4 regions of the Rhodococcus sp. NPDC056960 genome follow, and region 1 is predicted to be linked to each of the others. Evidence: riboswitches for the same ligand, from Rfam matches in the RefSeq annotation. Region 1 holds a riboswitch; each other region holds the start of a gene.
The links. Region 1 has a riboswitch for glycine ahead of gcvP (aminomethyl-transferring glycine dehydrogenase). Riboswitches for the same ligand answer to the same signal wherever they lie in the genome.
Positions count from the first base shown of each region.

Region 2: linked by a shared signal. The riboswitch ahead of gcvP (aminomethyl-transferring glycine dehydrogenase) and the one ahead of gcvP (aminomethyl-transferring glycine dehydrogenase) in region 1 are both predicted to bind glycine.
Region 3: linked by a shared signal. The riboswitch ahead of cycA (D-serine/D-alanine/glycine transporter) and the one ahead of gcvP (aminomethyl-transferring glycine dehydrogenase) in region 1 are both predicted to bind glycine.
Region 4: linked by a shared signal. The riboswitch ahead of gcvP (aminomethyl-transferring glycine dehydrogenase) and the one ahead of gcvP (aminomethyl-transferring glycine dehydrogenase) in region 1 are both predicted to bind glycine.

Region 1 is NZ_JBHURF010000046.1:941-8,652, forward strand. Features, by position in the region: gene ACFTWF_RS41810 (substrate-binding domain-containing protein) at 1-1,064, shown strand, start outside; gene ACFTWF_RS41815 (metallophosphoesterase) at 1,061-2,215, shown strand; gene gcvP (aminomethyl-transferring glycine dehydrogenase) at 2,261-5,113, opposite strand; glycine riboswitch at 5,289-5,410, opposite strand; gene ACFTWF_RS41825 (MerR family transcriptional regulator) at 5,480-6,100, opposite strand; gene ACFTWF_RS41830 (bifunctional nuclease family protein) at 6,384-6,857, opposite strand; gene ACFTWF_RS41835 (MerR family transcriptional regulator) at 6,999-7,712, opposite strand, start outside.
Region 2 is NZ_JBHURF010000020.1:149,738-157,449, reverse strand. Features, by position in the region: gene gcvT (glycine cleavage system aminomethyltransferase GcvT) at 1-297, opposite strand, end outside; gene gcvP (aminomethyl-transferring glycine dehydrogenase) at 294-3,206, opposite strand; glycine riboswitch at 3,370-3,462, opposite strand; gene lipA (lipoyl synthase) at 3,753-4,703, shown strand; gene lpdA (dihydrolipoyl dehydrogenase) at 4,742-6,112, shown strand; gene yddG (aromatic amino acid DMT transporter YddG) at 6,179-7,270, opposite strand.
Region 3 is NZ_JBHURF010000020.1:159,588-167,299, reverse strand. Features, by position in the region: gene ACFTWF_RS29410 (SLC13 family permease) at 1-1,129, shown strand, start outside; gene ACFTWF_RS29405 (CaiB/BaiF CoA transferase family protein) at 1,274-2,470, shown strand; gene ACFTWF_RS29400 (carboxyl transferase domain-containing protein) at 2,470-3,978, shown strand; gene cycA (D-serine/D-alanine/glycine transporter) at 4,020-5,510, opposite strand; glycine riboswitch at 5,666-5,770, opposite strand; gene ACFTWF_RS29390 (L-serine ammonia-lyase) at 5,841-7,223, opposite strand; gene glyA (serine hydroxymethyltransferase) at 7,321-7,712, opposite strand, start outside.
Region 4 is NZ_JBHURF010000027.1:74,555-82,266, reverse strand. Features, by position in the region: gene iolM (scyllo-inosose 3-dehydrogenase) at 1-601, opposite strand, end outside; gene ACFTWF_RS34525 (Tm-1-like ATP-binding domain-containing protein) at 714-2,078, opposite strand; gene ACFTWF_RS34520 (hypothetical protein) at 2,152-2,307, opposite strand; glycine riboswitch at 2,523-2,616, shown strand; partial or broken gene gcvP (aminomethyl-transferring glycine dehydrogenase) at 2,788-5,626, shown strand; gene gcvT (glycine cleavage system aminomethyltransferase GcvT) at 5,623-6,729, shown strand; gene gcvH (glycine cleavage system protein GcvH) at 6,776-7,180, shown strand; gene glyA (serine hydroxymethyltransferase) at 7,177-7,712, shown strand, end outside.

The DNA.
Region 1 (7,712 bases):
CGGCGCTGACCGGTCTGGCGCTCGGCTACGAGGCGACCTCCGGGACCAAACCCGCCACGACGCGTGACGCGCTCACCACACTTGCGGAGCAGGGTGACCCTTCCACCTCCGCCGTCCACACCGTCGCGGCCACCGAGCAGCAGGTATACCAGACCTTGCGCGACGCACCCGGAGCCGACATCACCGCATTCATCCCGAAGGGCCCGACACCTGTGGCTGATCATCCGGCCGCCGTCCTGGCCGGCCCCGCAGTCAACGAGACGCAGAGCCGGGCCGCCGCGCAGTTCGCGGAGTTCGTCCGACAGCCCGAACAGGCTCAGGTGCTGGCCGACGCCGGTTTCCGGGTCGAGGGATCGGCCCGCCCCGGCGACACCACGCTGTCCTTTCCCGGTCTCGGGCCCACCCTGGTGCCCGCCGACGCCGCCGCGGCGACCGAGCTGATGGACGTGATCCGGAACCCGGTCACGCCACGCACGTCGACCGTCCTGCTCGACCTGTCCAGCTCGATGGGACAGGTCGAGGGGTCGGCGACCCGTCTGGAGAACACGACGGCGGCGCTCGCGGCGCACGTCGACCGTTCTCCGGACACCTCGAACCTCGGACTGTGGGAGTACAGCACGGCGCTCGACGGGTCACGGCCCTACACGACGGTGGTCGCCACCGGTCCCCTCTCCGCAGGCGGTTTCACCGAGGGCACACGCAGGCAGGCTCTCGACGCGCGGCTGGCCAAGGCGACACCGGCCACCGGGTCCTCGACGTACACGTCGCTCGAAGCCGCCTACACGAGTGCGGTCGAGGGATACACGCCGGGACGCACCAATTCGGTTCTGCTCGTCACCGACGGCGCCAACGACGATTCCGTGTCGCGCGCCGAACTGCTGTCCGCCATCGCCGCGGCCTCGAGTTCGTCGAAGCCGGTGCGCATCGACGTCGTGACGATCGGCCAGAATCCCGACCTCAACACGTTGCAGGCGCTGGCCGATCGCACCGGCGGGTCGCTGGAGAAGGTCGCGTCGTCGGACGGAGCGGCGTTGCCGACCGCGATCAGCAAGCTGCTGTCGTGACGCGACTTCTCGTCTTCGCGGTCTTCCTCGCACTCGTCACCTGGTGGCTTCATCGGCGACTCGTCCGCGCTACCGGGTTGGGGCGTCCGTGGTCGGTGGTCGTGGACGTGGCGCTCGTCGTGCTGTGGATTCTCGCCGTCATCGGCGTCGGCAGCGGCGAAGCCTTCGACCCGGGTTGGGCGCGTCCGCCGGGGTGGGTGGGCTGGGTGTGGCTCGGCGCGATGTTCTATCTGGTGCTCGGGCTGCTCGTTGTCGCCCTGGTGTCCTTGCTGAGCAGGCTAATCGCCCGCCTGCGCGGTACCGGGAACACCGAACAGGTCGATCTGTCGCGTCGGCGCGGCCTGCGCATCGCGACCGCCGCCGTCGTGGTGGGTGCCGTCGGCGTCGCCGGGTACGGGGTGTCGGAGGCTGCGCGACCGCGGATCGTGCGCGTTCGGGTGCCGCTGCGGCGTCTGCCCGCCGAATTCGACGGTGTCCGTGTGGCGCTCGTGTCCGACCTCCACGTGGGCCCGGCGCGGGGAGTGGATTTCACCCGCCGTGTCGTCGATCTGGTGAACTCCGAGAAGCCGGATCTCGTTGCGATTGCCGGCGATCTGGTCGACGGCACCGTCGCGAAGGTGTCGCCCGACCTCCGACCGCTCGGCGACCTCGACGCCCCGCTGGGGGTGTTCGGGGTCAGCGGCAATCACGAGTTCTACGCCGACGACGGTGGCCGGTGGCTGGATGTGTGGGATCGCCTGGGCATCCGGACGCTGCGCAACGAACGCGCGACGCTCACCCGCGGCGGCGCCACCATCGACATCGTGGGCATCCACGACTATTCGTCGCCGGCGCCGTACGAGCCGGATCTTCCCGCCGCGCTCGCGGGACGCGATCCGTCGAGGTTCGTCGTGCTGCTCGCGCACGAACCACGGCAGGCGCTGGAGGCGTCGGATCTCGGTGTGGACCTGCAGCTGTCGGGGCACACGCACGGCGGCCAGATGTGGCCGCTGCGCTATCTGGTGCCGCTGCAGCAGCCGTCGGTGGCGGGTCTCGACCGGATCGGGAACACCGACCTCTACACGACCCGTGGGGTGGGCGCGTGGGGTCCACCCGTGCGGGTGGGCGCCCCGCCGGAGATCACGATCCTCGAATTGGTGCGCGAGGACTGACCTCGGCGGTGCCCGCCCCGCCGGAGCGGGACGGGCCGCCTTGCGTCAGGCGCCTTCGAACGCGGAGATCGGCGGGCAGGAGCACACGAGGTTACGGTCGCCGTGTGCGCCGTCGATGCGCCGCACCGCAGGCCACACCTTCGGCCGGGCCTTGCCGCGGGGGAACACGGCCGTCTCCCGGGTGTAGGGGTGGTTCCACTCCGCGGCCAGGCAGCCGGCCGTGTGCGGAGCGCCGCGCAGCGGGTTGTCGTCCACCGGCCACTCCCCCGCGCCCACGCGATCGATCTCGGCGCGGATCGCGATCATCGCCTCGCAGAACGCGTCGATCTCTTCCAGGTTCTCGCTCTCGGTGGGCTCCACCATCAGCGTGCCCGCCACCGGGAAGCTCATGGTCGGTGCGTGGAAACCGTAGTCGGCGAGGCGCTTTGCGACGTCGTCCACGGTCACACCGGTGTCCTTGGTGATCTGCCGGAGGTCGAGGATGCACTCGTGGGCCACCATTCCGCCCTCGCCGGTGTAGAGGACGGGGAAGTACTCGTCGAGGCGGCGCGCGATGTAGTTGGCCGAGGCGATGGCGGTCAGGCTCGCGCGGCGCAGTCCGACGGCGCCCATCATCCGGATGTACGCCCACGTGATGGGAAGGATCGACGCGCTGCCGTAGGGGGCCGCGGAGATCGGTCCGGCGCTGCCGAGTTCGGGGGCGAACGGATGCCCGGGCAGGAACGGCGTGAGGTGGGACCGCACACCGATGGGACCGACACCGGGGCCGCCGCCGCCGTGCGGGATGCAGAACGTCTTGTGCAGATTGAGGTGGCTCACGTCGCCGCCGAACCGGCCGGGACGGGCCAGCCCCACGAGGGCGTTGAGGTTCGCTCCGTCGACATACACCTGGCCGCCGGCGTCGTGGACGGCGGCGCAGATGTCGGCGATCTCGTGCTCGTACACACCGTGCGTCGAGGGGTAGGTGATCATGATCGCCGCGAGACGCTCCGCGTGGTCGGCGATCTTTGCCCGTAGATCGTCCAGATCGACGTCACCGTTCGGGCGGCAGGCGACGACCTCGACGCGCATCCCGGCCATGACCGCGGACGCGGCATTCGTGCCGTGGGCGCTCGACGGGATGAGGCAGGTGTCGCGGTGGTCGTCGCCGCGGCTGAGGTGGTAGTTGCGGATCGCGAGCAGTCCCGCGTACTCGCCCTGGCTTCCGGCGTTCGGCTGCAGACTCACCGCGTCGTACCCGGTGACGGCCACGAGCCAGTTCTCGAGGTCCTTGATGATGCGGAGGATGCCCGGAGTGTCCCCGGTCGGCGCGAACGGGTGCAGTCCTGCGAACGCGGGCCAGGTGATCGCTTCCATCTCGGCCGTGGCGTTGAGTTTCATCGTGCACGAGCCGAGCGGGATCATGCTGCGGTCGAGCGCAATGTCCTTGTCGGACAACGCCCGCAGGTAGCGCAGCATGGCCGTCTCGGTCCGGTAACGCGTGAATGCCTCGTGCTGGAGGTAGTCGGATCCGCGGAGCTGCGCGTCCGGCACCGCCGTGCCCGTGGCCGCGACCACGGCGCCTTCGCCGCCGAACGCCGCCAGCACGTGGGCGACGTTCTCCGCGGTGGTGGCCTCGTCGCACGCGACGGCGACGTGATCGGCGTCGACGAGCCGCAGGTTGATGCCGGCGTCCTTCGCCTTCACCACGACATCCGACGCGCGGCCGTCGACCCGCACGAGAATCGTGTCGAAGAAGTGCTCGTGGACGACGATGGCCCCGGTCTTGCGGAGTGCGGCAGCCAGGGAGTGTGCCGTATTCGCGACGCGCAGCGCGATCGCCTTCAGCCCCTCGGCGCCGTGGTAGCTGGCGTACATGGCCGCGAGAATCGCCAGCAGCACCTGGGCGGTACAGATGTTCGACGTGGCCTTCTCACGACGGATGTGCTGCTCGCGGGTCTGCAGCGCCAGCCGGTAGGCCTTGTCGCCGTCCGCGTCGACGGAGACGCCCACCAGACGGCCGGGGAGTTGCCGCGCGTGCTTGGTGTGCACGGCGAGGTAGCCGGCGTGCGGGCCGCCGAAGCCCATCGGGACACCGAATCGCTGGGTGGTGCCGAAGCAGGCGTCCGCACCGATCTCGCCGGGCGGGGTGAGGAGGGTGAGCGACAGCAGGTCGGCACCGACGGCGACCAGCGCGCCGCGCTCGTGGGCGGCGGCGATCACGTCGGTGTAGTCGACGATGCGGCCGGACGCCCCTGGCATCTGTCCGAGGACCCCGAAGAAGTCGCCGTCCGGCAGTCCGGCAGACAGGTCGGTGACGACGATCTCGATGCCCAGCGGCTCGGCGCGGGTCTCGACGACGGCGAGGGTCTGCGGGAACAGGTCCGCGTCGACCACAAATCGCGGCGACTTGCTCTTGCTCGCGCGGCGCAGCAACGTCATCGCCTCGGCGGCGGCGGTGGCCTCGTCGAGCATCGACGAATTGGCGACCTCCATGCCGGTCAGGTCGGCGACCATCGTCTGGAAGTTGAGGAGGGCCTCGAGGCGGCCCTGACTGATCTCGGGCTGGTACGGCGTGTAGGCGGTGTACCAGGCCGGGTCCTCGATGATGTTCCTGATCAGGACCGGCGGGGTGAGGGTGTCGTAGTAGCCGAGACCGATCATCGACGTCGCCACGGTGTTCTGGGCGGCGAGCGCGGACAGTTCGGCGAGCGCTTCGTGCTCGGAGACTGGGGTGGGCAGGGCGTCGAGACCGTCGGCGATGCCACCGGTGACACCGTCCAGGATGACGGCGGGGACGGCCTTCGCGGCGAGATCGTCGAGCGAATCGGCTCCGACCAGTTCGAGAATGTGCGCGAGTTCCGCAGCGTTCGGGCCGACATGACGATCGGCGAATGTACGGCTTCCAGCGTCGATCACGACAACTCCCAAGCAGTTCGGAGGATCAGGACACGCCCCGCGTCAGCGGAACGTCCCTCCCCCTCTGTCGCCTGCTCTCGTCGAGCGCCTGAGAGATTCGGTACCGTCGTTCGCGTGCGACGACGGCCCTTTCCCCGTGGGCGGGTGGGTGCTCCCACCGCTTTCCAGAGACGTCGGAGCCCGCACGGTCCTGTCTGCCTGAGAGATTGACGGGGAGGTGTTGCTCCTTCGGCGCCCGAACTCCCGCACACACTGTTTCTGTGCATGCAGTGCCCGGAACTCTCCCGCACGGCGTCGACGCACCGCCAGTCTATGTCACCGCTGGCGATGGCGGCGCAGGCAGCGCCGCGCCCGGACGGATGTGACCTACCCCGTCTTGCGGCTCGCGCGGTTCTTGCGCCGCGACGCGAGTTCGTCCTCCGGGCTCTGCTCACTCGCGCCGCCGTCGGCCCGCTCGGCCGGGAAATCGGCGATGGTGCCGGTCAGTTCGCGCATCGCACCGCTGACCGCGATGCCGAACACACCCTGCCCGCCCTGCAGCAGATCGACGACCTCTTCGGCGGACGTGCACTCGTAGACGGTGGTCCCGTCCGAGAAGAGTGTGATCTTCGCCAAGTCCCGTACTCCGCGCTTCCGGAGGTGGTCGACGGCCACGCGAATGTTCTGCAAGGATATTCCGGTGTCGAGCAGACGCTTGACGATCTTGAGAACGAGGATGTCTTTGAACGAGTACAGCCGCTGGCTTCCCGAACCCGCTGCGCCGCGAATGGACGGCACCACGAGGGATGTGCGCGCCCAGTAATCGAGCTGGCGGTACGTGATTCCCGCGATCTGGCAGGCGATGGGGACGCGGTATCCGACGAGGTCGTCGGGCACGGAATCGTCGGGGAAGAGGCCCGGCTGGATCTCTTCGGAGCTGAACTCGGGCTCGGCAACGACGTCGCCGGGCGCAAGATTCAGCGCATTCTCCTGCGGCCGATCTCCCACTGACTACTCCCTCTCGCATGTTGCACTGAACCCGACGATCAGTGCGCCTGTGACGCGCGTCGCCAGTGTCCGCGGCGAACCGCAGCACATCGCGCGGCGTGAACGCCACCAGTGACATCGAGCAAGTCCGTACCCTGAACCTACTCAGCGTACGCCCGATGCAATCTGCAGGGCAGAAAATCACTGCACTGAACGCTATGACTCCGAGGAGACCGGGTCAACGCAACGCGCCGGAAGAACCTCAACGGATACTGCGCGCCGAGGCTCGTCCGCAGGGTGGAAGCTAGCCGTCAGTGGCCTTGAAATCGTCCGGCGACACGGACTCGAGGAATTCTTTGAATTTCTCGACCTCGTCTTCGCGCTCGTCCGGCATGACCAGACCGGCCTCGGTGAGGACCGCCTCCTCCGCGAAGATCGGCACGCCGATCCGCAGTGCGATGGCGATGGAATCGGACGGCCGGGCAGAGACCCGGGTGTTCTGGTCGAACACGAGGTCGGCGTAGAACGTACCCTCGCGGAGGTCGACGATGCGAACCTCCTTCAGGGTGCGTCCGAAGGCTTCGATCAGGTTCTTGATCAGGTCGTGGGTCAGCGGGCGCGCCGGCTCGACCCCCTGCTGTTCGAGCGCGATCGCGGTGGCCTCGGTCTGACCGATCCAGATGGGGAGGTACCGCTCGCCGTCGGTTTCACGCAACAGCAGAACAGGCTGACTCTGAGGCTGTTCGACACGAACTCCGATCACGTGCATTTCGCTCATCGCGTCTGCCTCCACCCTGCAATGGTCCGTCCGCGGCACACAATGCCGTACCAGGATTCTATTCGATTCGTGTCTGCTCTTCGACCGTACAGCCGTTCGAGCGCAGCGTCGTTGGGAAGTGTTCTCGGTGGGTGAACTCACTCACCGATCGAGCGCACCCCGGACTGCGGACTTCACCAGGCACGTGTGCAACGTGAGGGACAACGCGGCGAGTTCGCGCACCATCTCCTCGGCGCGATCCCGCGCACCGGCGTCGCGGCCCTTGGCCACCGGGCCGGCGATCTGCGCGACCAACCCGGCCTCACGGTCGGCCGCCAGTTTGAACGCACGCAGATGCCGCACCTCGAGCCCGAACTCGGACATGGCCCTCGCGGTGCGCGCCAGTGTCACTGCATCCTCGTCGAAGAACCCCGCCGGTCCGGGAACGACCAGTCCCCCACGGGTCAGTTCGCCGAGGAACTTCTCGTCGATCCCGGCCCGCGCGATCAGATCGTCGCGGCTGATCCGCACCTCGCGGTCGGTGCGGAACTCCTCGGGCGACACCTCACCGGGCGCCACGGTGAGCGTGCGCGGCCGGCGCGGCGACGAATCGCCGGCGCCGACCGTGGCCACACCTCTGTCGATGGCCTCGAGCTGCTCCTTGATGACCTTCAGCGGCAGATACTGATCGCGCTGCGCGGTAAGGACGTAGCGCAGTCGTTCACAGTCGGCGATCGAGAAACGCCGATACCCCGAGGGAGTGCGCTGCGGGCTGATGAGACCCTCGGCTTCGAGGAATCGGATCTTCGAGATCGTCACATCAGGAAAATCGGGGCGCAGTCGATCCAGCACCGAGCCGATCGACATCCCCGACTG
Region 2 (7,712 bases), on a different contig from region 1:
CACGCCGCCATCCGCGTTGCACAGCAGCGAGTACTTGGCGCGGCCGACGCCGATCTTCGACAGCTCGCCGGCGAGTGCATAGTCCAGCAGCGCACCGGATTCGGGCCCGGCGACGGCGATCTCACCCATGTGCGAGAGGTCGAACAGTCCGGCGGTCTTGCGGACCGCATGGTGTTCGGCGAGTTCGCTGTCGTACTTCAGCGGCATCTGCCAGCCCGCGAAGTCGGTGAAGTGGGCGCCGAGCGAATCGTGCTCGCCCAACAGCGGGGACGCGGGCGTGGTGGTGGTGAGGGTCATGCGAAGGCCTCCTCGGGGGTCTCGGCGATGGCCGGAGAATCGATGTCGGTGGTGTTCTCGAAGGCCTCGGGCGCGGGGCACGAGCACACGAGGTTGCGGTCGCCGTGCACGCCGTCGATGCGGCGAACCGGAGGCCAGTACTTGCTGCCGCGCAGCGACGCGACCGGGAAGGCGGCGAGGTGGCGCGGGTAGGGCAGGTCCCAGGTGTCGGCGGTGACCTGCTCCGCGGTGTGCGGGGCCTGACGCAGCGGGCTGCGCTCGAGCGGCCACACGCCCTCGCCGACCAGATCGATTTCCCGGCGGATCGAGATCATCGCCTCGATGAAGCGGTCGAGTTCGGCCAGATCCTCGGATTCGGTCGGTTCGACCATCAGGGTGCCGTTGACCGGGAACGACAGGGTGGGAGCGTGAAAACCATAGTCGATCAACCGCTTTGCGACGTCCTCGGCGGTCACGCCGGTCGCCTTCGTGACCGGGCGCAGGTCCAGGATGCACTCGTGCGCCACCAGACCGGACGGCCCGGTGTACAGGACGGGGAAGTGCGCGTCGAGGGACTTCGCGACGTAGTTGGCGGCGAGCACCGCGGTCTTGGTGGCCTCGGTCAGCCCGTCCGGGCCCATCAGCGCGATGTACGCCCAGGTGATCGGCAGGATTCCGGCGGACCCGTAGTTTGCCGCCGACACCGGGGTGCCGAGCTGGTCGCCGCCGAGCGGGTTGCCGGGCAGGAACGGGGCCAGGTGCTTGCGCACCGCGACCGGGCCGACGCCGGGGCCACCGCCGCCGTGCGGAATGCAGAACGTCTTGTGCAGGTTCAGGTGCGACACGTCGCCGCCGAACTTGCCGGGCTGGGCCAGCCCGACGAGGGCGTTGAGGTTCGCGCCGTCGACGTACACCTGACCGCCGGCCTCGTGCACGAGATCGCACACCGTCCGCACATCGTTCTCGTACACGCCGTGCGTGGACGGGTAGGTGAGCATGATCGCGGCGATCGTGCCCTCGTGGGCGGTGATCTTCGAGCGCAGGTCGTCCAGGTCGATGTTGCCGTTCGACGCCGTCGCGACCACGACCACCCGCATGCCGGCGAGCACCGCGGAGGCGGCGTTGGTGCCGTGCGCGGACTGCGGGATGAGGCAGATGTCGCGGCCGAGGTCGCCGCGGCTCTCGTGGTAGCCGTTGATCGCGAGCAGTCCGGCGAGCTCGCCCTGCGATCCGGCGTTGGGCTGCAACGACACCCGGTCGTATCCGGTGATCTCGCTCAGCCACCGCTCGAGCCCGCGGATCAGCTGCAGGTAGCCGCTGGTCTGCTCGACCGGAGCATACGGGTGGATGGACGCGAAACCGGGCCAGCTGATCGGTTCCATCTCCACGGCGGAGTTGAGCTTCATCGTGCAGGAGCCGAGCGGGATCATGGTGCGGTCGAGAGCGAGATCCTTGTCCGACAGCGCGCGGAGGAAGCGGAGCATCGCCGTCTCGGACCGGTGCTCGTGGAACACGTTGTGCCGCAGGTAGGTCGACGTCCGCAACAGCGACTGCGGCAGCCCCGACGCCGTGCCGGCCTGGGCTCCCGCGCCGAACGCGGACAGGACCCGGTCCACGATCTCGTCGGTGGTGCACTCGTCGCACGCGATCGCGACGTGGTCCGCGTCGACCAGTCGCAGGTTGATGCCGTCCCGGTCGGCGCGATCGACGACGTCGCGCGCCCCGGCCGGAACGCGCACCAGCACGGTGTCGAAGAAGCTGTCGTGCACCACCGAATGTCCGGCCGCGCGCAGACCGGCCGCGACGGCGGTCGCGTGAGAATGCACCCGGGTCGCGGTGGCGCGCAGCCCTTCCGGGCCGTGGTAGGCGGCGTACATCGCGGCGACGTTGGCGAGCAGGGCCTGTGCGGTACAGATGTTGCTGGTCGCCTTGTCGCGGCGGATGTGCTGTTCGCGGGTCTGCAGCGCCAGCCGGTACGCGGGGTTGCCGTCGACGTCGACGGACACCCCGACCAGCCGGCCGGGGAGCATCCGCTCGAGACCGTCGCGCACCGCCATGTAGCCGGCGTGCGGACCACCGAAGAACAGGGGCACACCGAAGCGCTGGGCGGAGCCGACCGCGATGTCTGCGCCCTGCTCACCGGGCGGGGTGAGGAGCGTCAGCGACAGCAGGTCGGCGGCAACCGTGGTGAGCGCCCCGCGCTCCTTGGCGGCGGCGATGAGCGGGGCCAGGTCGCGCACCTGCCCGCTCGCGCCGGGTGCCTGGAACACGACGCCGAACAGGTCACCGTCCGGAAGTCCGCCGGTCAGGTCGGTCACCTCGACCTCGATGCCCACCGACTTGGCCCGGCCGCACACCACCGCGAGGGTCTGCGGCAGGCAGTCGGCGTCGACGACGACGCGGGGCGTCGACGACTTCGCCTTGTTCGCGCGGCGCATCAGCAGCACCGCTTCCATCACCGCGGTGGCCTCGTCCAGCAGGGACGCGCCGGCGAGGGGGAGGGCCGTCAGGTCTTCGATGACGGTCTGGAACGTCAGCAGCGCCTCCAGCCGGCCCTGGGAGATCTCCGGCTGATACGGGGTGTACGCGGTGTACCAGGCGGGCGACTCGAGCATGTTCCGGCGCAGTACCGCGGGGGTGATGGTGTCGGAGTACCCGAGGCCGATCATCTGGACGCGGGTGTCGTTGCGCTCCGACAGCGTCCGAAGGTCGGCGAGAACCTGCTGCTCGGACCGCGCCGCGGGCAGGTCCAGGGACTCCGAGCTGCGGATCTGGTCGGGTACGGCGGCATCGATGAGCTGATCGAGCGTGTCGTACCCGAGGGCGCCGAGCATGCGCTCGGTGGCGGACGCGTCGGGACCGATGTGACGTGACGGAAAATCGCTGGTGAGCGGCGCGGCGTGGCGCGCGTGACGGGTTTCGACTGGCACGAGGTGACTCCGGTTTCGTTGAGTCCGGACCGCACCGGACGTCGACTAGGGGCACCTCCCCGCTCTGTCCTGAAACCTGAGAGTTTGGGCCCACCGCAACTGCGGCGTGCTCTTCACCTTCGGTAAGTACCGGCCTACGGCCGATCCTGTTCTCCAGAGTTGCCTCTACGCTGCGGTACTGGGGCCTGAGAGATTCCCGGGGAGGAACTTGCTCCTACGGCGCCTCCGAAAGCGGAGGTTCTCCCGCTGCGCGTCAACGGCGTCTTCAGTTGTGATTTGCCAAACAGTACACACGCGTGGCGGGTTTGTCTCCCCGGGCTCCTCCACGGTCGCCGGGCGGCGACGATCTTGCCAAAACGCCTCGTCGTTTGGCATCCTCGACTGATCTTCGCTCGGACGTGACCGCACACGCAGAGCGACGAGAGCCCAGATAGCCACAATTGCAACGGTTGTCGTCGCGTGCTCGCCTTCCCCTCACTTTCCTCCGTGCCGTGCTGCCGGGGGGTCGCATACCGACCGGTTTCGACCGGCCGTAGGAGTTTCTCTATGACTGCATTCCCCGAACCGCAGACCGTCGCTCCCGCAGGCCGCCGCCTGCTCCGTCTCGAAGTCCGCAATGCTCAGACCCCGGTCGAACGCAAACCCCCGTGGATGAAGGTGCAGATGCGCACCGGACCCGAATACCGGAAGCTCGCCGCGCTCGTCGACCGCGAGGATCTGCACACGGTGTGTCAGGAAGCGGGATGTCCCAACATCTTCGAATGCTGGGAGGACCGGGAGGCGACGTTCCTCATCGGCGGGAGCCAGTGCACCCGGCGGTGCGACTTCTGTCAGATCGACACCGGCAAGCCGGCAGAACTGGATCGCGGCGAGCCGAGACGTGTCGCGGAATCGGTCCGGACGATGGGACTTCGCTACGCCACCGTCACCGGCGTCGCCCGCGACGATCAACCCGACGGCGGCGCGTGGCTGTACGCCGAGACGGTGCGGCAGATCCACGCGCTGTGTCCGGGCACCGGCGTCGAACTGCTCATTCCCGACTTCAACGCGGACCCGGCACAGCTCCGCGAGGTGTTCGACACCCGCCCGGAAGTGCTGGCGCACAACGTGGAGACCGTTCCCCGGGTGTTCCGTCGTATCCGGCCCGCGTTCACCTACGAGCGGTCCCTCGACGTGATCACCCGGGCGAGGGAGGCCGGCCTGATCACCAAGTCGAATCTGATCCTCGGGCTGGGGGAGACGACGGACGAGGTGATCCAGGCTCTGCGGGATCTGCACGCGGCCGGGTGCCAGTTGATCACGATCACCCAGTATCTGCGGCGGTCGGCCCGGCACCATCCGGTGGAGCGGTGGGCGAAACCCGAGGAGTTCACGATGCTCGACCAGACCGCCCGCGAGATCGGATTCCTCGGTGTGCTGTCCGGTCCGCTCGTCCGATCGTCGTACCGGGCCGGCCGCCTGCACGCGGAGGCCGTCGCCGCCACCTCGACCCACTGACCTCTACACCCCTCATCCTGTCCAGCTAGGAGTTGCCCATGTCCAGATCTGCAGACGTCGTCATCCTCGGTGGTGGTTCCGGCGGTTACGCGGCCGCCATCCGCTCGGCCGAACTCGGCCGCTCGGTCATCCTGATCGAAGAGAACGAACTCGGCGGCACCTGCCTGCATCAGGGGTGCATCCCGACCAAGGCACTGCTGCACGCCGCCGAAGTCGCCGACAGTGCCCGCACGGCGTCACAGTTCGGTGTCGAGGTCGCGTTCGGCGGAGTCGACCTCGAGAAGGTGCTGAGCTACAAGAACACGATCGTCACCCGGCTGCACAAGGGGCTACAGGGCCTCGTCGACTCGCACGGCATCACCGTCGTCAACGGTCGCGGACGGTTGGTCGGGCCCAACGGTGTCGAGGTCGACGGCGAGCTGATCACCGGTGCCACCGTGGTGCTGGCAACGGGGTCGTCGCCGAAGACGGTGCCGGGCATCGCCATCGGCGGCAGGGTCGTCACCAGTGACCAGGCGCTGGTGCTGCCGTCGGTCCCGAAGAAGGCGATCATCCTCGGCGGCGGCGTCATCGGCGTCGAATTCGCCAGTGTGTGGGCGTCGTTCGGTGCGTCGGTCACGATCGTCGAGGCTATGCCCCGGCTGGTGCCGAACGAGGACGAGACGGTCTCCAAGTACCTCGAGCGTGCTTTCCGTCGTCGCAAGATCGCCGCGAAGACAGGCGTGCGGGTGACGGACGTGACGCAGGACGACGATTCGGTGTCCGTCACTCTCGACTCCGGGGACGTGCTCGACGCCGACGTCGTGCTGGTCGCGGTCGGGCGCGGTCCGAACACCGACTCGATGGGATACGAGCAGACCGGAGTGGTCCTCGATCGGGGATTCGTGGTGACCAGCGACCGACTGCGCACCACGGTTCCGAACGTCTATGCGGTCGGCGACATCGTCGCCGGGTTGCAGCTTGCGCACCGCGGTTTCCAGCAGGGCATCTTCGTGGCAGAGGAGATCGCGGGGCTCCGTCCGGACGTCATCGACGAGACCGGGATCCCGCGGGTCACCTACTCCCACCCCGAGGTGGCGTCCGTCGGGCTGACAGTGAGCGCGGCCCGCGAGAAATTCGGTGAGGACGTCGAGACCGTCACCTACGACCTCGCCGGGAACGGCAAGAGTCAGATCCTGAAGACGTCGGGAGCGGTGAAACTCGTGGTGGCGCCGGACGGTGTCGTGGTCGGCGTGCACATGGTCGGCGACCGCGTCGGTGAGCTGATCGGTGAGGCGCAGCTGCTGTACAACTTCCAGGTCGAGGCCGCCCAGGCGGCGAAATTCGTGCACGCCCACCCCACCCAGGGCGAGGCACTCGGTGAGGCCCTCCTCGCCGTGGCCGGCAAGCCTCTGCACGTCCACGCCTGAACGCAGGTGAGTGGCAAAGTGTGCTGACGCACGCTTTGCCACTCACCTGGGGGTCCTGCTGGGGTGCTAGCTTCCCGACCGGGCATCGACCGGCACTCGAGGTGCCGAATGGTGATCGCTGACGATGGTGACCGCGCATTCCACGCGCGTACCGAGCAGCGAACGAACGACGGCGGACTCTTCGAGGCGAGGCTCGTCGACCGGCTGCTCGTCGAAAATCTGCTCGTCGAGTGCGCTGGTCTCTTCGGGAACCTCGACGGCTGCCTTCGGTTCGCGGGTAGCCAGCCAGCACAGGATTGCTCCGATGCACACCACAGCGGTTCCCACCCAGAACGTCAGCCCGAGTGCCGTGGCCAACATCAGCGACGAGAAGGCCGCGGACAGTACGGGCGTGAAGTACGAAGCCGCGGCGAGCAACGTCATGTTTCCGCGAAGGATTCCGACATTCCACAGGGCATAGCCGAAGCCGATCGCGCACGCCGCCACCACCGTCGCCGCGATTGCGGTGAAGCTCAGGTGCATGGGCTCGTGGTCCGACAGGAGGTACATGCACCAGAACGACACGGCCGTCAGCGTGAAGAACGGCGTGATGCCGTTGTTCCCGTTCGCGAACATCTTGGTGACGGTGCAGTAGCCCGCCCAGATCAGTGCGCCGGCGAACGCGAGGGCGTAACTCAGGGGGTTCGAGCGCACGTTGTCGAGGGTGCCGGTGATGTCCAGTCCAGCGTCACCGCCGAGAACCACTGCGATGCCGGCCACGGACAGCACGATGCCGGGCAGAATGAGGCGCGAAGCCTTCTGTCCCGCGAACACGATCGCGAACACCACCGTCAGGCTGGGCCACAGATAGTTGACGATCCCGACTTCGATTGCCTGCCTCGGGGTGTCGGCCAGTCCGATTGCGAGGGCGAAGCACACCTCGTACGCGGCGAACATCACCGCACCTGTGACGAGATACGTCCGGCTGAAGTCCTTGAACTTGGGCCACCCCACAGTCACCGACAACAGAACCGCGCAGCAGGAGTAGATCATCGCGGCACCGCCGATCGCTCCCAGGCTATCGGTGACCAGACGGATCATTCCGACCATCGAACTCCACAACACAATCGCCAACAGCCCCGCCGCGGTGGCACTTCGGCTCGACTTGGTCGCTCCCACAACAACTCCTCCTCTGCGTACTCGTGGATTCGCGGTGAATCCCGTTACTTGTATCGATTCGCCTGGACTGCACCGGGTTTCGGGCGCTGTCGCCCGCCGCCGGGAAACTCGCACTACTGGAACCGAAGACCTGGTGTGCATCGCGACCGTGAGTGACTCTGCCGCTTACACTTCGGTAACAAGAATGTAATCTGTGATCACATACGACGGCAAGATCTTCACCAGTGAAACGCGCCACTGTCGAGATGGGGAACGCTCAGACCGATTGACCTCGCGCACATTTCAGCCCGCGAGCGCCGAAGGGGGCGTCGCGTTCGTCTGTTCTTTCGGGGTCGCGCCCTAAACAACACCGTGTTCCCGCACGACGCGGGGGAGCGCCCTGATTTCCGTGTCCCGGTCGGCCGCCGCGATCGCAGGCGTGGTCGAGCCGGAGGCTTCCTAC
Region 3 (7,712 bases), on a different contig from region 1:
GGTCCGCGGGGCGGTCCGGCTGGTCCGCGGTCGTGTGGCCCTGATCCCCTGGGTGATGTTCGGGATCACCGCGGTGCTCACCGCGATCGGTGCCCTCGGTCCCGCCGCGGTGGCGATCGTCGCCCCGATCGCGCTCGGCTTCGCCGCCCGCTACAAGATCAACGCTCTCCTGATGGGCATGATGGTCGTGCACGGAGCACAGGCCGGCGGCTTCTCGCCGATCAGCATCTACGGCGTCACGGTCAACGACATCGCGTCCAAGGCGGGATTGACCAGCAGTCCGCTCACCCTGTTCCTCGGCAGTCTCCTGTTCAACGCCGCGATCGGTGTACTTCTCTTCGTCTTCCTCGGCGGTCGGAACCTGATCGGGCGCAGCGTGCACGACGACGGCCCCGAGGATTCGGCAGAAACCGTCGGCGGCGGGTCGGGCGGCGGAGTTCCCGCGACCGGCGGCGGCTCGGGCTCGGGCGGAGCCACCGCGACCAAGGTGCGCCCCATGCCGACGGTCGCGGACTCGCCGGCTCGTCCCCGTGTCACGTTCGATCAGGCCCTCACCCTCGTCGGCCTCGCCGCGCTCGCCGTGTTCTCGCTGATCCTCGACCTGGACGTGGGCTTCATCTCGATGACGGTGGCCGTCGTCCTGGCGCTCGCCTCGCCGAAGGCTCAGAAAGGCGCCATCGCTCAGATCAGCTGGTCGACGGTTCTGCTCATCGGCGGCGTCCTCACCTTCGTGGGAGTGCTGCAGGAGGCGGGAACCGTCGAGTACGTCGGCAATGCGGTGGCGAGCCTCGGCCTGCCGCTCCTCGTTGCCCTCCTCCTCTGCTACATCGGGGCCATCGTCTCCGCCTTCGCCTCGTCCACCGCGATTCTGGGGGCGACCATTCCGCTCGCGGTTCCGTTCCTGCTCGCGGGTGAGGTCGGCGCGGTGGGAGTCATCGTCGCGCTCGCCATCTCCTCGACCATCGTCGACGTCAGCCCGTTCTCGACCAACGGCGCCCTGGTGCTCGCCAATGCCCAGAACGTCGACCGCGACCGGTTCTACAAGCAGATCCTGAAATACAGCGCGCTCGTCGTCGCCATCGGGCCGCTCGCGGCCTGGGCGATCCTCGTGGTGCCCGGCTGGCTCTGACCGTCGCCGGGTAGGAGTCCGGCACATTCTTCGGCTCTTGACATCGGCCGGGACAGATGTTTCATTTAATTGGCTAGTCCACTAGGTCACTGAACCAACAATCCAGATATCGCGGCTCTCGCCAGGAAGTAACGGTGGTTGCACATGTCCACGAAAACGATGGAGCGAACCGGTCCGCTGCAAGGCGTGGTCGTCGTCGATCTGACCCGCGCACTCGCGGGCCCGCACGCGGCGATGATGCTCGGCGACCTCGGCGCGGAGGTCATCAAGGTGGAGACCCCGCACGGCGGCGACGACACCCGCGGCTGGGGACCCCCCTTCGTGGACCCGGCCGACGGCGAGCGGGAATCGACGTACTTCCTGTCCGCGAACCGGAACAAGAAGTCGATCACCCTCGACCTCAAGGCCGACGACGGACGTGGCACCCTCGAGTCCCTGGTCCGGCGCGCGGACGTCCTCATGGAGAACTTTCGCACCGGTGTCCTCGACCGCCTGGGATTCACCACCGAGCGCCTCGCGGAACTGAACCCCCGCCTGGTGATCCTGTCCATCAGCGGTTTCGGTCACGACGGACCCGAAGGCGGACGCGCCGGCTACGACCAGATCGCCCAGGGCGAGGCCGGGCTGATGTCGCTGACCGGACCGAATCCCGACGACGTCCAGCGCGTCGGCGTCCCCATCGCGGATCTGCTGGCCGGCATGTACGGGGCGTTCGGCGTCGTCGCCGCCCTGCAGGAACGCGAACGCACCGGACGGGGCCGCGTGGTGCGCACGTCGTTGCTGGCCAGCGTCGTCGGCGTGCACGCCTTCCAAGGGACGAAGTGGACCGTCGCCGGCGAGGTCGGCGAGGCGCAGGGCAACCACCATCCGTCCATCTCCCCGTACGGCCTCTTCCGCACCGCCGACGGCGCCGTGCAGATCTCGGTCGGCAGCGAGGGGCTGTGGAAGCGGTTTTGCGCCGGCTTCCATCTCGACCCCGACGCCCCCGGCATGGCCACCAACCCCGAACGCGTCGAAAACCACAAGCAGGTCCTGGAACTGGTCGAGGACGCGTTCGGCGCATACACCAGCGACGAACTTCTCATCGAACTCGACCGCATCGGGGTTCCTGCCGGGCGGGTCCGGACGATCTCCGAGGTCTACGAATGGGAGCAGACCAAGTCGCAGGGATTGCTCGTCGACGTCGACCACCGCACGCTCGGCACCATCACCCTGCCCGGCCCGCCGCTGCGGTTCTTCGACTCGGACGGCACCGAGGTCACCGAGACTCGGCACACCGCTCCGCCCGTCCTCGGCGCGGACACCGACACCGTGATGTCGTGGCTGAAGGAATGCAGCTGATGGCACGCCTGACTGCACCCGAACTGCTCGACCTCGTCGCCGACACCGGAACCTGGGAGTCGTGGGACACCGCCCCCATCCCCGTCGCGGCGGATTCCGAGTACGCCGACGAACTGCTGCGCGCACAGCAGAAGACCGGCCTGGACGAGGCGGTTCTGACCGGGACGGCCACCATCCGCGGCCGTCGCACCGCAATCCTGATCTGTGAGTTCGGCTTTCTCGGCGGTTCCATCGGGGTGGCCGCGGGCGAGCGTCTGGTCGCCGCGATACGCCGCGCCACCCGTGAGGGCCTCCCACTCCTCGCCCTCCCCACGTCGGGCGGGACGAGGATGCAGGAAGGGACCACCGCGTTCCTGCAGATGGTCAAGATCACGGCGGCGGTGATCCGGCACAAGGAAGCGCACCTGCCCTACCTCGTTTATCTCCGGAATCCCACGACCGGCGGCGTATTCGCGTCCTGGGGGTCGCTGGGCCACGTCACGATCGCGGAGCCCGGAGCGCTCGTCGGATTCCTCGGACCGCGGGTGTTCGAGGCGCTGTACGACTCGCCGTTCCCGGCCGATGTCCAGACCGCCGAGAACCTGCATGCGCACGGACTCATCGACGCGGTGCGGCCGCCGGACCAGCTCGCCGAGATCGTCGACCGGGCGCTGCGCATCATCACCTCCGGTCGCGGTGGCCGGCCGTCGCTCGCCGATGTGCCCGTGCGCGAGACCTTGCCGGACGTCCCCGCGTGGGAGTCGGTGGTCGCCTCGCGCCGCGAGGACCGGCCCGGAGTGCGCGACGTCATGTTCCACTCCGCCTCGGATGTTCTTCCGCTCAACGGAACCGGGCAGGGGGAGAACGACCCGGGTCTGATCCTCGCCCTCGTCCGGTTCGGTGACATGCCCTGCGTCCTGCTCGGTCAGGACCGTCGCGGGCAGACCACGCGGTCGCCGCTCGGCCCGGCCGCCCTGCGGGAAGCACGCCGGGGAATGCGGCTGGCGGCGGAATTGAACCTGCCACTGGTGACGGTCATCGACACCGCGGGAGCGGCGTTGTCGAAGGAGGCCGAGGAAGGCGGGCTCGCCGGCGAGATCGCACGCTGCATCGCCGACATGGTCTCCCTCAACGTTCCCACGATCTCCCTGCTGCTCGGGCAGGGCACCGGCGGCGGCGCACTCGCGTTGATCCCGGCCGACCGGGTACTCGCGGCCCGGCACGGCTGGCTCTCACCCCTGCCGCCCGAAGGGGCGAGCGCGATTCTGCACCACGACATCGCGCACGCGCCGGAGATGGCTGCCCGGCAGGGGATCCGGTCGTCCGATCTCCTCACGAGCGGCATCGTGGACGAGGTGATTCCCGAATATCCCGACGCGGCAGAGGAATCCGCGGCATTCTGTACGCGCGTCGGCGCGGTGCTCCACCGCGAGTTGTCGCTGCTCGACGCGACGGACACCGCCCAGCGACTCTCCGAACGTGCGGAGCGATTCGACCGGATCGGTCTGTTGCAACCCGCACCTGCATGATCACGGTGCCGGGATCCCGATCGGATCCCGGCACCGTGTGCCTACTCGTGGTGCGTCGCGGCGATCTCCGCGCGGAACGCCGCTTCGCGGGCCTGGTGCCCGGGGCGGCGCCGGAGGATCGACCATGCCACGCCGAGGATCGCGAACCACACCGGAGTCACCAGCAACGCATGCAGGGTGTCGTCCTTCTGGGTGAGCGCCCAGATCAGGAAGCCGAAGAAGGCGAGCACGACGTAACACATCACGACGCCGCCGGGCATCCGGAACGTCGATGCCGCGTGCAGATGCGGGCGACGCTTGCGGTACACCACGTAGCTGATCAGAATGATCGACCAGACGAACATGAAGAGCAGCGCGGAGATCGTCGTCACCAGGGTGAACGCGGCGATGATCGAGTTTCCGGCCGCGACCATCGCGACGCCGGCCAGAAGGAAGACACCCGACAGCATCAGGGCATTCGCCGGGACGTGGCGCCGGGTCAGTGTGCCGAACCGCGTCGGGGCGTCACCCTCCTGCGCCAGGCCGTAGACCATCCGCGAGGTGGAGTAGATGCCGGAATTCGCGGACGATGCGGCGGACGTCAGCACCACGAAGTTGATGACGGAGGCGGCGATGCCCAGACCCGCCAGGGTGAACATGGTGACGAACGGACTCTTGTCCGGGAGGATGTCACGCCACGGCGTGACGGAGATGATGACGACGAGTGCCACCACGTAGAACAACATGACGCGCACGGGGATGGAGTTGATCGCGCGGGGAAGATTCTTCTCCGGATCCTTGGCCTCCGCCGCTGTCGTGCCGACGAGTTCGATACCGACGAAGGCGAACGTCGCGATCTGGAACCCGGCAACGAAACCCATCGGGCCGGTGGGGAAGAGACCGCCGTCGTTCCACAGGTTCGAGAAACCGGCGACGGCACCGTCGGGTGACGTGAAGTGGGTGAAGATCATCACGAGTCCGACGACGATCAGGCCGCCGATAGCGAGGATCTTGATCAGGGCGAACCAGAACTCGGTTTCACCGAAAGCCTTGACCGTGGGCAGGTTCAGCGCGATCAACAGTACGACCGCGCCGAGAGCGGGGATCCACAGCGGGAGATCGTGCCACCAGTACGTGACATAGCCGGCGATGGCGATGATGTCGGCGATGCCGGTGACGATCCAGCAGAACCAGTACGTCCATCCAGTGAAGAATCCCGCCCACGGCCCGAGCAGGTCCCCGGCGAAATCGGAGAAGGACTTGTAGCTCAGATTCGAGAGCAGAATCTCGCCCATCGCCCGCATCACGAAGAACAGCATGAAGCCGATGATCATGTAGACGAAGATGACGGACGGGCCGGCGAGTGAAATCGTCTTACCCGAGCCCATGAAGAGACCGGTGCCGATGGCGCCGCCGATGGCGATCAGCTGGATGTGGCGATTGGACAGCTGGCGCGAGAGATGCGCGCCTCCCGAATCGCTGTCCTGTGGAGACGGGCTCGGGTCGGGAGGTGAGGCGACGGAGGCACGGGTCGGATTCGTTCGTTCGGACAAAGGAACTCCGTGTGGTCGTTGACGCGCAAGGCACGCCACGGTGGGTGGGCTGCCTCCCCGCTCTGTCATCGACCTGAGAGTTTCCGCGAGTGACGACCCGCTTGCCCCATCGGTGAGTCGACCCGGAATTGCAGTCGACCGCTTTCCAGAGGTGCCGTGCCGCGGCGGTACAGGTGCCTGAGAGTTTCCCGGGGAGGATTTGCTCCTTCGGCGCCCGCTGATCCAGATGGTGGAGGGCGGAACTCTCCCGCCGCGGCTCAGTGGCTTCTTCCGTTATGTGATCTGCCTCATACCATACCGTGAATAGCGTTCTGCCTCAATAGATGTGCGTCAGCATTCGACGAGATTCACCGACACGTTCACGGCGAGACCCCCGGTGGAGGTCTCCTTGTACTTCGAACTCATGTCGGCGCCGGTGGCCCGCATCGTCTCGATCACCTGATCCAGGCTCACCCGGTGGGTTCCGTCGCCGCGCAGGGCCATCCGGGCGGCGTTGATCGCCTTGCCCGCCGAGATGGCGTTGCGCTCGATGCACGGGATCTGCACCAGACCCCCGATGGGATCACACGTCAGACCCAGACTGTGTTCCATCGCGATCTCCGCCGAGTTCTCCACCTGTTCCGGGCTTCCGCCGAGGATCTCGGCGAGACCGGCGGCGGCCATCGACGCGGCGGACCCCACCTCACCCTGGCAGCCCACCTCGGCCCCGGAGATCGACGCCCGCTCCTTGTACAGGGATCCGACGGCACCGGCCGCAAGCAGGAAGCGCACCGCCGTGTCGTCCGGATCGGACCTTCCGGCGGGGGTGTAGTGCACCGCGTAGTGCAACACCGCCGGGATGATGCCGGCGGCGCCGTTGGTGGGGGCGGTGACGATCCTGCCGCCGGAGGCGTTCTCCTCGTTGACGGCGAGGGCCACCAGGTTCACCCAGTCCTCCGCGAACGCGGGATCACGTTCGGGGTCTTCCACATTCAGCCGCTCGTACCAGCCGCGGGCGCGGCGCCGCACCCGCAGACTGCCGGGCAGGTACCCGTCCCGGCTGATGCCGCGTCGCTGGCACTCGACCATCACGTCGCGAATGTGCAGAAGCCGCGCCCGGATCTCCGACTCGGGTCGGAGAGCCCGTTCGTGTTCGAGCATGACCTCGCTGATCGTGAGACCGTAGTGCTCGGTGAGATCCAGCAATTCGCGCGCCGACCCGAACGACAAGGTGTTCGCGACAGCGCCGACGGACACCTCCGGTTCGTCGTCGGTGACGACGAACCCGCCGCCGATCGAATAGTACGTCTGCGCACGAAGTTCGCGGCCGCCCGCACCGATTGCGGTGAGGGTCATGGCGTTCGGGTGGAAGTCGAGGACGGTCAGCGGATGCAGTACCATCTCGTCTTCCGCGAGCGCGATGTCCACCACGCCGCCGAGACGGATGCGCCTACTCGCCCGCACCGCCTCCAGCCGCGTCTCCATCTCCTCCGTGGCGATGGTCTCCGGTCGGTACCCCTCGAGACCGAGGAGAATCGCGGACATGGTGCCGTGGCCCGCACCGGTGGCCGCGAGCGATCCGTACAGATCGACGCGAACACCGGCGACGTCACCGAGCAGTGCGAGTGTGCCGAGCTCGTCGACGAACGTGCCCGCCGCCCGCATCGGCCCGACCGTGTGCGAACTGGACGGGCCGATGCCGACCGAGAACAGGTCGAACACACTGATGGTCACGAGGTGAGATCCTTCCCGAGCATCGCAGCGAGTACCGCAGCGCAGCGAGGAACGCAGTGAGGAGCGGAGGGACGGATCGCGCCGGGAATCCTGCTCATTACAGCCCCGGGTAGAGGGGGTATTTGTCCGCGAGGACGCGAACCTGGGCGGCCAGTGCGGTCGTGTCCGCGTCGGCGGGGGCGACCAAGGCCTGGGCGATCAGGTCGGCGACCGTCACGAAGTCGTCCCGGCCGAAGCCGCGTGCGGCCAGTGCCGGTGTGCCGATCCGCAGTCCGGACGTCACCATCGGCGGCCGCGGATCGAACGGAACGGCGTTGCGGTTGACGGTGATTCCGATCGCGTCGAGCCGATCCTCGGCCTGCTGCCCGTCGATGTCGGCATCCCGCAGATCGACGAGGACGAGGTGAACGTCCGTGCCGCCGGTGAGGACACTGATTCCGGCTTCCTTGACGTCGGGACGGCTGAGGCGCTCGGCGAGTACCTTGGCCC
Region 4 (7,712 bases), on a different contig from region 1:
CCCGGGTGAACATGCCCTCGTACGCGACGCTGGTCGGTTCGGTCAGGGCGCCGACCTCGAGGGTGGTTTCCTCGTCGCCGTATCGGTCGAGGACTGCGTCCAGGGGCCAGCAGAAGCGGGCGTCCACCTTGACGTACTGGGCGAAGCCGCCGTTGACGGTGAAGCCGAGGTCTTCGATGTTGCGGCACTGGTTCCAGTACCCGCCGCGACATTCGCGGCAGTTGCCGCACCACTGGATTTCCTCGACGGCCACGAGTCCGCCGACACGCAGTTCGGTGACATCCTTGCCGGCGGCGACGATCTTGCCTGCGAACTCGTGCCCGGTGATGACCGGGGCCTTGAGGTGGTACGGGAGCAGCATGTACCCCTCGTCGTCGGTCTCGAACATGTGCACGTCCGAGCCGCACAGCCCGCAGGCACCGACCTCGACGACGACCTCGGTGGGACCGGGTTCGCCGGGGTCGGCGATCGTCCGGAGGTCGACCGACGGGTTACGGTACGCATCGCTGGCGATGCGGGCCCACTGGCGTTCTGCGTCGCGGTCCGAGATGCGTGCAGATGCACGCGGGGCCCACTCGGCTTCGAGAACTACTGCTTTCATCGGTGCCTCCGATCGATCGTGTTCACTCGCGGATGGTTGAGTATGCGGCTATCAGGCGGTGGGGTTCTTGTGTTGGAAGATGTTGTGGCCGAACGAGGTAACGACGGCATCCTTACCGATGGGCATAGCTACCTCCTGTGGGGGTGGGGATGGATGCCTCCGCCAGGGCGGCGGGCAGTGCGTGATGGGCACGGCTGTCGAGCAGAGGAACGAAATCTGCAAGTATGTGGTCGATGAAGGCGGGATCGTTGATGTGGACGTCGAGTTTGGTCAGTTCGATGGATGGCTCGAGGCGCGATTCGAGCACCGTGGTGAAGGCGCGGTCGGCTTCCGGGTCCCAGAAGACCTGGCCCGGCGCGTTGGGCACCGACAAGCCCGCGGTGGGGACGTACACCCGGGTCGGACCGACACTGTTGTTGGCCTTTGCCGCGAATGTCTCTGCTACCCTCATCATTTCGGATGTGGTGAGCCGCACCAGCGTGAGTTCGGGGTTGTGCCCGAAGTAGGTGCGTCCCGGAAATTGTCGTTGGGTGTCGGCCAGCTTGCCGCAAGTGATGAAGTCGACGCAGCCCGGAACGAGCACCTGAGGGAGTCCGGCCTTGCCGGCCGCCTCCATCCGGTGGGGACCGGGATCCATCAGGCCGCCGATGAGGTGGCCGCTCAGTTCCGTGGTCGTGAAATCGATGACCGCATCGACCTGGCCCGCTTGGACAGCGTTCTCGAGTGCCCGGCCACCGGTGCCGTTGGCGTGGAAGGCGACGAAGCCGAAGCCTTTGTCTTCGAGGTGTTTCTGGGCCCGCTCGAGAGCGGGTGTGGTGTTGCCGTTCATCGACACCGCCACGGTGGTCGGACGCTGACCGGCACTGACGGTCGGCGCGGCGGGCGCGGCGGCGGCCGCGGCACCGACGATGTAGCCGGCGGCCGATCGGTAGATCTCGCTGGTCACCGAGTTGATGCCGATGATGTCGGCGACCGAGTGCAGAACGGCGATGTCGCTGATTCCGACGTAGGGGTCGAAGGTCCTGTTTCCCGAGGCCAGCGGCGAGACGATGAGTTTGGGAAAGCCGAAGGGCAGGTGCTGCAGGGCAGGGCCGGCGATGTGCGTCCCGGCCCCTCCCATGCACACCGCGCCGTCGATCTCGACTTCGGCGACCATCGTGCTCAGGAGGCGACTGACTCCCGACCGCAGGGCACTGACGGCCTCACCGCGCGGTAGTTCACTGATCGCGGCGATCGAACTTCCCGCCGCGGCGGCGACCGTTGCCTGGTCGATGAAGCGGCGAGTGCCGATCACCGCGTCCGAGGGACGCTGCGCCGTCCGAGCCGATGTGTCGAGCATGATGGCGATCCCACCGAGCCGCTCGATCTCATCACTGAGGGCTCCGAGTTCAGCGGCCTTGGTGTCGAAAGTGCCGATGACCACGACGGTCGGAGCCGCTTCGCTCCTCGCGGCGCCGGGCCGCCTTGCGCTTGTCATGAGAAGAACGTTAGACGTGTCTGCCGAACAAATCAAGAGTGTTTGGCAATTTTTGATCGGCATTCCGAACGAACTAATGTCTTGTTCGGGGTTTCGATCGGAAATCCGCTCGATCCGGACGCTGGAGACTGAGGCCGGTCACCGGGGCGTACTTCAGGTTCGTCGTGCGCGCCTGAGCGTTGCGGACCTCGAGACGCAGACGTTTGCGGCCGTCGCTGGTCACTGCCATGGCGATTCCTCGGGTTGTGATCGGAATGCCGAACAGCGTGGGCGGTTGCCCGACGCTCGTTCCCCAGAGTGCCGCACCGTACCCGCGAACACAAGAACAGATCGCCTCAAATGAGCGGAATTCCGTACAATTTTCTCGATTGTTACCAATTGGCGTGCGGAACTCCGAACATTGTGGGTACAGTGACGGGGCGCACAACAACTGCACATGCCGTTCGATGCGTGTCAGGAGATGCCCTGCCGAGGCGGGGCCGCCGTAGGAGCAAGTTCCTCCCCGGGAATCTCTCAGGCCCAGTACTGATACGCAGAGGCAACTCTGGAGAAAGCGTCGCGAACGCTTACCGAACGTGAAGAGCGACCCAATGCTGTTGGGGTGCATAATCTCTCAGGTGACAGGACAGATCGGGGAGGGCCGCGCTCTGCGCTCGACGTCGAGTCGAGCAGAACCGACCATTGGAGGTCCTCCGTGTCCCATCCCGACATCGCACCCGCGTTCCAAGACCGGCACATCGGCCCGTCCGAGACCGAGATCGCGCAACTGCTCGAGGTCCTCGGATACGACTCCCTCGACGCCCTCGTCTCGCGTGCCGTCCCTTCCCAGATCCGGACCGCGCGACCGCTGAACCTGCCTGCCGCCCGCGCGGAACAGGAGGTGCTGGCCGACCTACGGACGATCGCCGGCAAGAACCGGCCGCGGGTGCAGATGATCGGCCTCGGCTATTACGACACCATCACTCCCGCCGTTCTGCGTCGCAACATCCTCGAGGCGCCGGGCTGGTACACCTCGTACACCCCGTACCAGCCGGAAATCTCCCAGGGCCGACTCGAGGCACTGCTGACCTTCCAGACCGTCATCGAAGAGCTGACCAGCCTCCCGGTCGCGGGTGCCTCGCTCCTCGACGAGGCCACCGCCGTCGCCGAGGCCGTCCTGCTGATGCGCCGCGCCGACAAGACCGCCTCGAACCGAGTCCTCGTCGACGCCGGCTGCTTCCCGCAGACGCTGTCCGTTCTGCGCGGCCGAGCCGACGCCGTCGGCATCGAGCTGGTCGTGACCGACCTCGACCGCGGCCTGCCCGACGGTGACTTCTTCGGCGTCGTCTACCAGAATCCGTCGGTCACCGGCGGGGTGCGGGATCTGAGCGAGTCGATCGCCGAGGCGCACCGGCGGGGCGCCCTGACCACGGTGGCCACCGACCTGCTCGCGCTGACCCTGGTCACCTCCCCCGGTGAGCAGGGGGCGGACATCGCCGTCGGGTCGGCCCAACGGTTCGGTGTTCCGCTGTTCTTCGGCGGCCCGCACGCCGGATTCGTCTCCGTCCGCACCGGTCTCGAACGCATGCTGCCGGGCCGGTTGGTCGGAGTGTCCAAGGACGCCGACGGCACACCGGCATACCGGCTGGCGCTGCAGACGCGCGAGCAGCACATCCGCCGCGACAAGGCGACCAGCAACATCTGCACCGCCCAGGCTCTGCTGGCGAACGTGGCCGCGATGTACGCCGCCTATCACGGCGCCGAGGGACTGCGCGCGATTGCCCGGCGGGTGCACTCGCACGCCGCGCACCTGACCGCGGGACTGCACGCCGCGGACATCGAGACCCTGCACTCGAACTTCTTCGATACCGTCGTCGCCCACGTCCCGCACCGGGCCGGTGTCATCGTCCGCGCCGCCAACGCGGACGGCATCAACCTGCGCTACATCGACGCCGACCACGTCGGGGTGTCCTGCGACGAGCACACCACCGGCGAGATCGTCGAGCGGGTCCTGGCGGCCTTCGGTGCGGCCCTGGCTCCCGTCAACACCTCCTACCTTCCGCCGACACTGGCCCGGACCTCGGCGTTCCTCCAGCACGAGGTGTTCCGGCGCTACCGCTCGGAAGCGGCGATGCAGCGATTCCTGCGCAAGTTGTCCGACAAGGACCTCGCCCTGGACCGGACGATGATTCCGCTCGGCTCGTGCACCATGAAGCTCAACTCCGCGGTGGAGATGGAGCCGATCAGCTGGCCGGAGTTCGCCGGTATCCACCCCTTCGCGCCGGCCGACCAAACCGAGGGCTATCGCGAGCTCACCGATGACCTCGAACGGTGGCTGAGTGAGATCACCGGCTACGACCGGGTTTCGCTGCAGCCGAACGCCGGCTCCCAGGGGGAGTTCGCGGGCCTGCTCGCCATCCACGGCTATCACACCGCCAACGGTGACACCGACCGCACCGTCTGCCTGATTCCGCAGTCCGCGCACGGAACCAACGCAGCCTCCGCGGTGCTCGCCGGCATGCAGGTGGTGGTTGTTGCGACGGCCGCCAACGGCAACATCGACCTCGACGATCTACGCGCCAAGATCGCCCGGCACAGCGGCGAGATCGCCGCCATCATGCTCACCTACCCCTCTACCCACGGTGTCTACGAGAACGATGTCCGCACCGTGTGTGAACTCGTCCACGACGCCGGTGGGCAGGTATACATCGACGGGGCCAACCTCAATGCACTGGTCGGCCTGGCCCGGCCGGGCGAATTCGGTGGCGACGTCTCACACCTGAACCTGCACAAGACCTTCTGCATCCCGCACGGTGGTGGCGGTCCCGGTGTGGGACCGGTCGCCGTGCGAGAGCATCTGGCCCCCTTCCTGCCGTCCGACCCGCTCGCGGCCGATCCCGCCGGCCCCCCGGTCTCCGCGGCGAACTACGGCTCCGCCGGCATCCTGGGCCTACATCGCGCTGATGGGACCGGACGGACTCACCCGGGCCACCGAAACCGCAGTGCTGTCGGCCAACTACCTCGCCGGCGCGCTCGCGCCCTATTACCCGGTGCTCTACACCGGCGACGGGAATCTGGTCGCACACGAATGCATCCTCGATCTGCGGGCCCTGACCAAGCAGACCGGTGTGACCGCCGAAGACGTGGCCAAGCGGCTGATCGACTACGGCTTCCACGCCCCGACCCTGTCGTTCCCGGTCAACGGAACCCTGATGGTCGAACCCACCGAATCGGAAAACCTCGAGGAACTCGACCGGTTCATCGACGCCATGATCGGCATCCACGCCGAGATCCAACGGGTGGCCGACGGCACCTGGCCACTCGAATCGAGCCCGCTGCGACAGGCCCCGCACACCGCCGCCCAGGTCACCACCACCGAGTGGACGCTGCCCTACACCCGGCAGGAGGCCGCCTTCCCAGTGCCCTCGCTGCGCGAGAACAAATACTTCCCGCCGGTCCGACGGATCGACGGAGTACACGGCGACCGCAACCTGGTGTGCTCGTGCCCCGCACCCGAAGCTTTCGAAGCCCCCTCATCGACCGATACGAGAGAAGAAGTCCTCGCATGAGTTTCGCCACTCCCCTCGAAAACGAGCATCGTTCCCTCGGAGCAAGTTTCACCGATTTCGCCGGTTGGCAGATGCCGCTCAAGTACGACAGCGACCTGACCGAACATCATGCGGTCAGGTCGGTGACCGGCCTCTTCGACCTGTCCCACATGGGCGAGATCGACGTCACCGGCCCCGATGCGGCCCCGTTCCTCGATCATGCCCTGGCCGGTGAGTTCACCGCTGTGGCGCCGGGCCGTGCGAAGTACTCGCTGATCTGCAACGACGACGGCGGCGTCATCGACGACCTCGTCGCCTACCGGCTCGGCGCCGACCAGTTTCTCGTCGTCGCAAACGCGTCCAACGCCGGCACCGTATTCGCCGAGCTGACCGAGCGCGCCGCCGGATTCGACGTCGCGGTCACCGATCGCTCGCAGACGACCGCCCTGATCGCCCTGCAGGGCCCGGCCGCCGAATCGATCCTGCTCACCCTGGTCCCCACCGCGGAGGCGTCCACGGTGCAGGAGCTCAGGTACTACGCGGCCACGACCGCCACCGTCGCCGGGATTCCGATTCTCCTGGGACGCACCGGATATACCGGTGAGGACGGATTCGAACTCTATGTCCCCAACGCGCGGGCCGTGGAGCTGTGGCGGGCACTGCTCGAGCCGACGGTGCGCGCCGGCGGGGTTCCCGCCGGTCTCGCGTGCCGGGACTCGCTGCGGCTCGAGGCCGGGATGGCGCTGTACGGGCACGAACTCAGCCTCGACATCACCCCGTTCGAGGCGGGTCTCGGGCGGGTGGTGCGCCTGAACAAGAAGTTCGTCGGATCGGAGGCCCTGCAGAAGATCGCCGACACGGCACCTGCGCGCACGCTGGTCGGGCTGGTCGGCACAGGCAAGCGGGCGGCACGGGCGCAGTATGCGGTGCACGACGCCTACGACCCGAGTTCCGCCATCGGGGTCGTCACCTCGGGGATCCTCTCCCCCACCCTCGGCTACCCGATCGCGTTGGCCTACCTCGACAGCGACCGCAGCCGACTCGGCTCGACGGTGCTGGTCGACGTTCGCGGCGGCAAGTTGCCCTTCACCGTGGTCAAGCCCCCCTTCTACACGCGGTCCTGACGACTCCACGTCGACCGATTCCAGCTTCTTCGAAAGGCGAAAAGCCATGAGCGAGATCTCCCTTCCCGAAAACCTCAGCTACACCGACGAGCACGAGTGGGTAGCCGTCGAACCCGGGTGTTCCCTGCCCGCCGACCCGGTGCGGGTGGGCATCACGGCGGTGGCCGTCGACAACCTCGGTGACCTCGTCTACCTCGAACTCCCGACGGTGGGATCGACGGTGACCCTCGGTGAGGCGTGCGGTGAGGTCGAGTCGACCAAAACGGTCTCCGAGCTGTACCCGCCGGTCGCCGGAACCGTCTCGATCGTCAACACCGCCGTGGTCGACGACCCGGAACTGGTCAGCAAGGACCCCTACGGCGAGGGCTGGCTGTTCGCCGTCCTGCCGTCCGAGGCCGGCGAATTGCTCACCGCCGCCGAGTATGCGGAGAAGAACGGAGTCGACGCATGAGCATCCTCTCGCGTGAGCTGAGCGACTTCGACCCCGACGTCGCCGACCTCATCAGAAAGGAACTCGACCGTCAGCAGACGGGTCTCGAGATGATCGCCTCGGAGAACTACGCGCCGATCTCGGTCATGCAGGCGCAGGGCTCGGTGCTGACCAACAAATACGCGGAAGGCTACCCGGGCCGCCGATACTACGGCGGCTGCGAGTACGTCGACCAGATCGAGCAGCTCGCCCTCGATCGCATCAAGAACATCTTCGGGGCCCAGTTCGCCAATGTGCAGCCGCATTCCGGTGCCACCGCCAACGCGTCGGTCATGCACGCCTTGATCAACCCGGGCGACACCATCTTGGGCCTGTCCCTTGCCGCCGGTGGGCATCTCACCCACGGCATGCGCATCAACTTCTCCGGCAAGCTCTACAACGTGGTCGCGTACGGGGTCTCCGAGACTGACTACCTGATCGACATGGACGAGGTCGCCCGCATTGCCCGGGAGAACCGGCCGAAGCTGATCATCGCCGGTTGGTCCGCGTATCC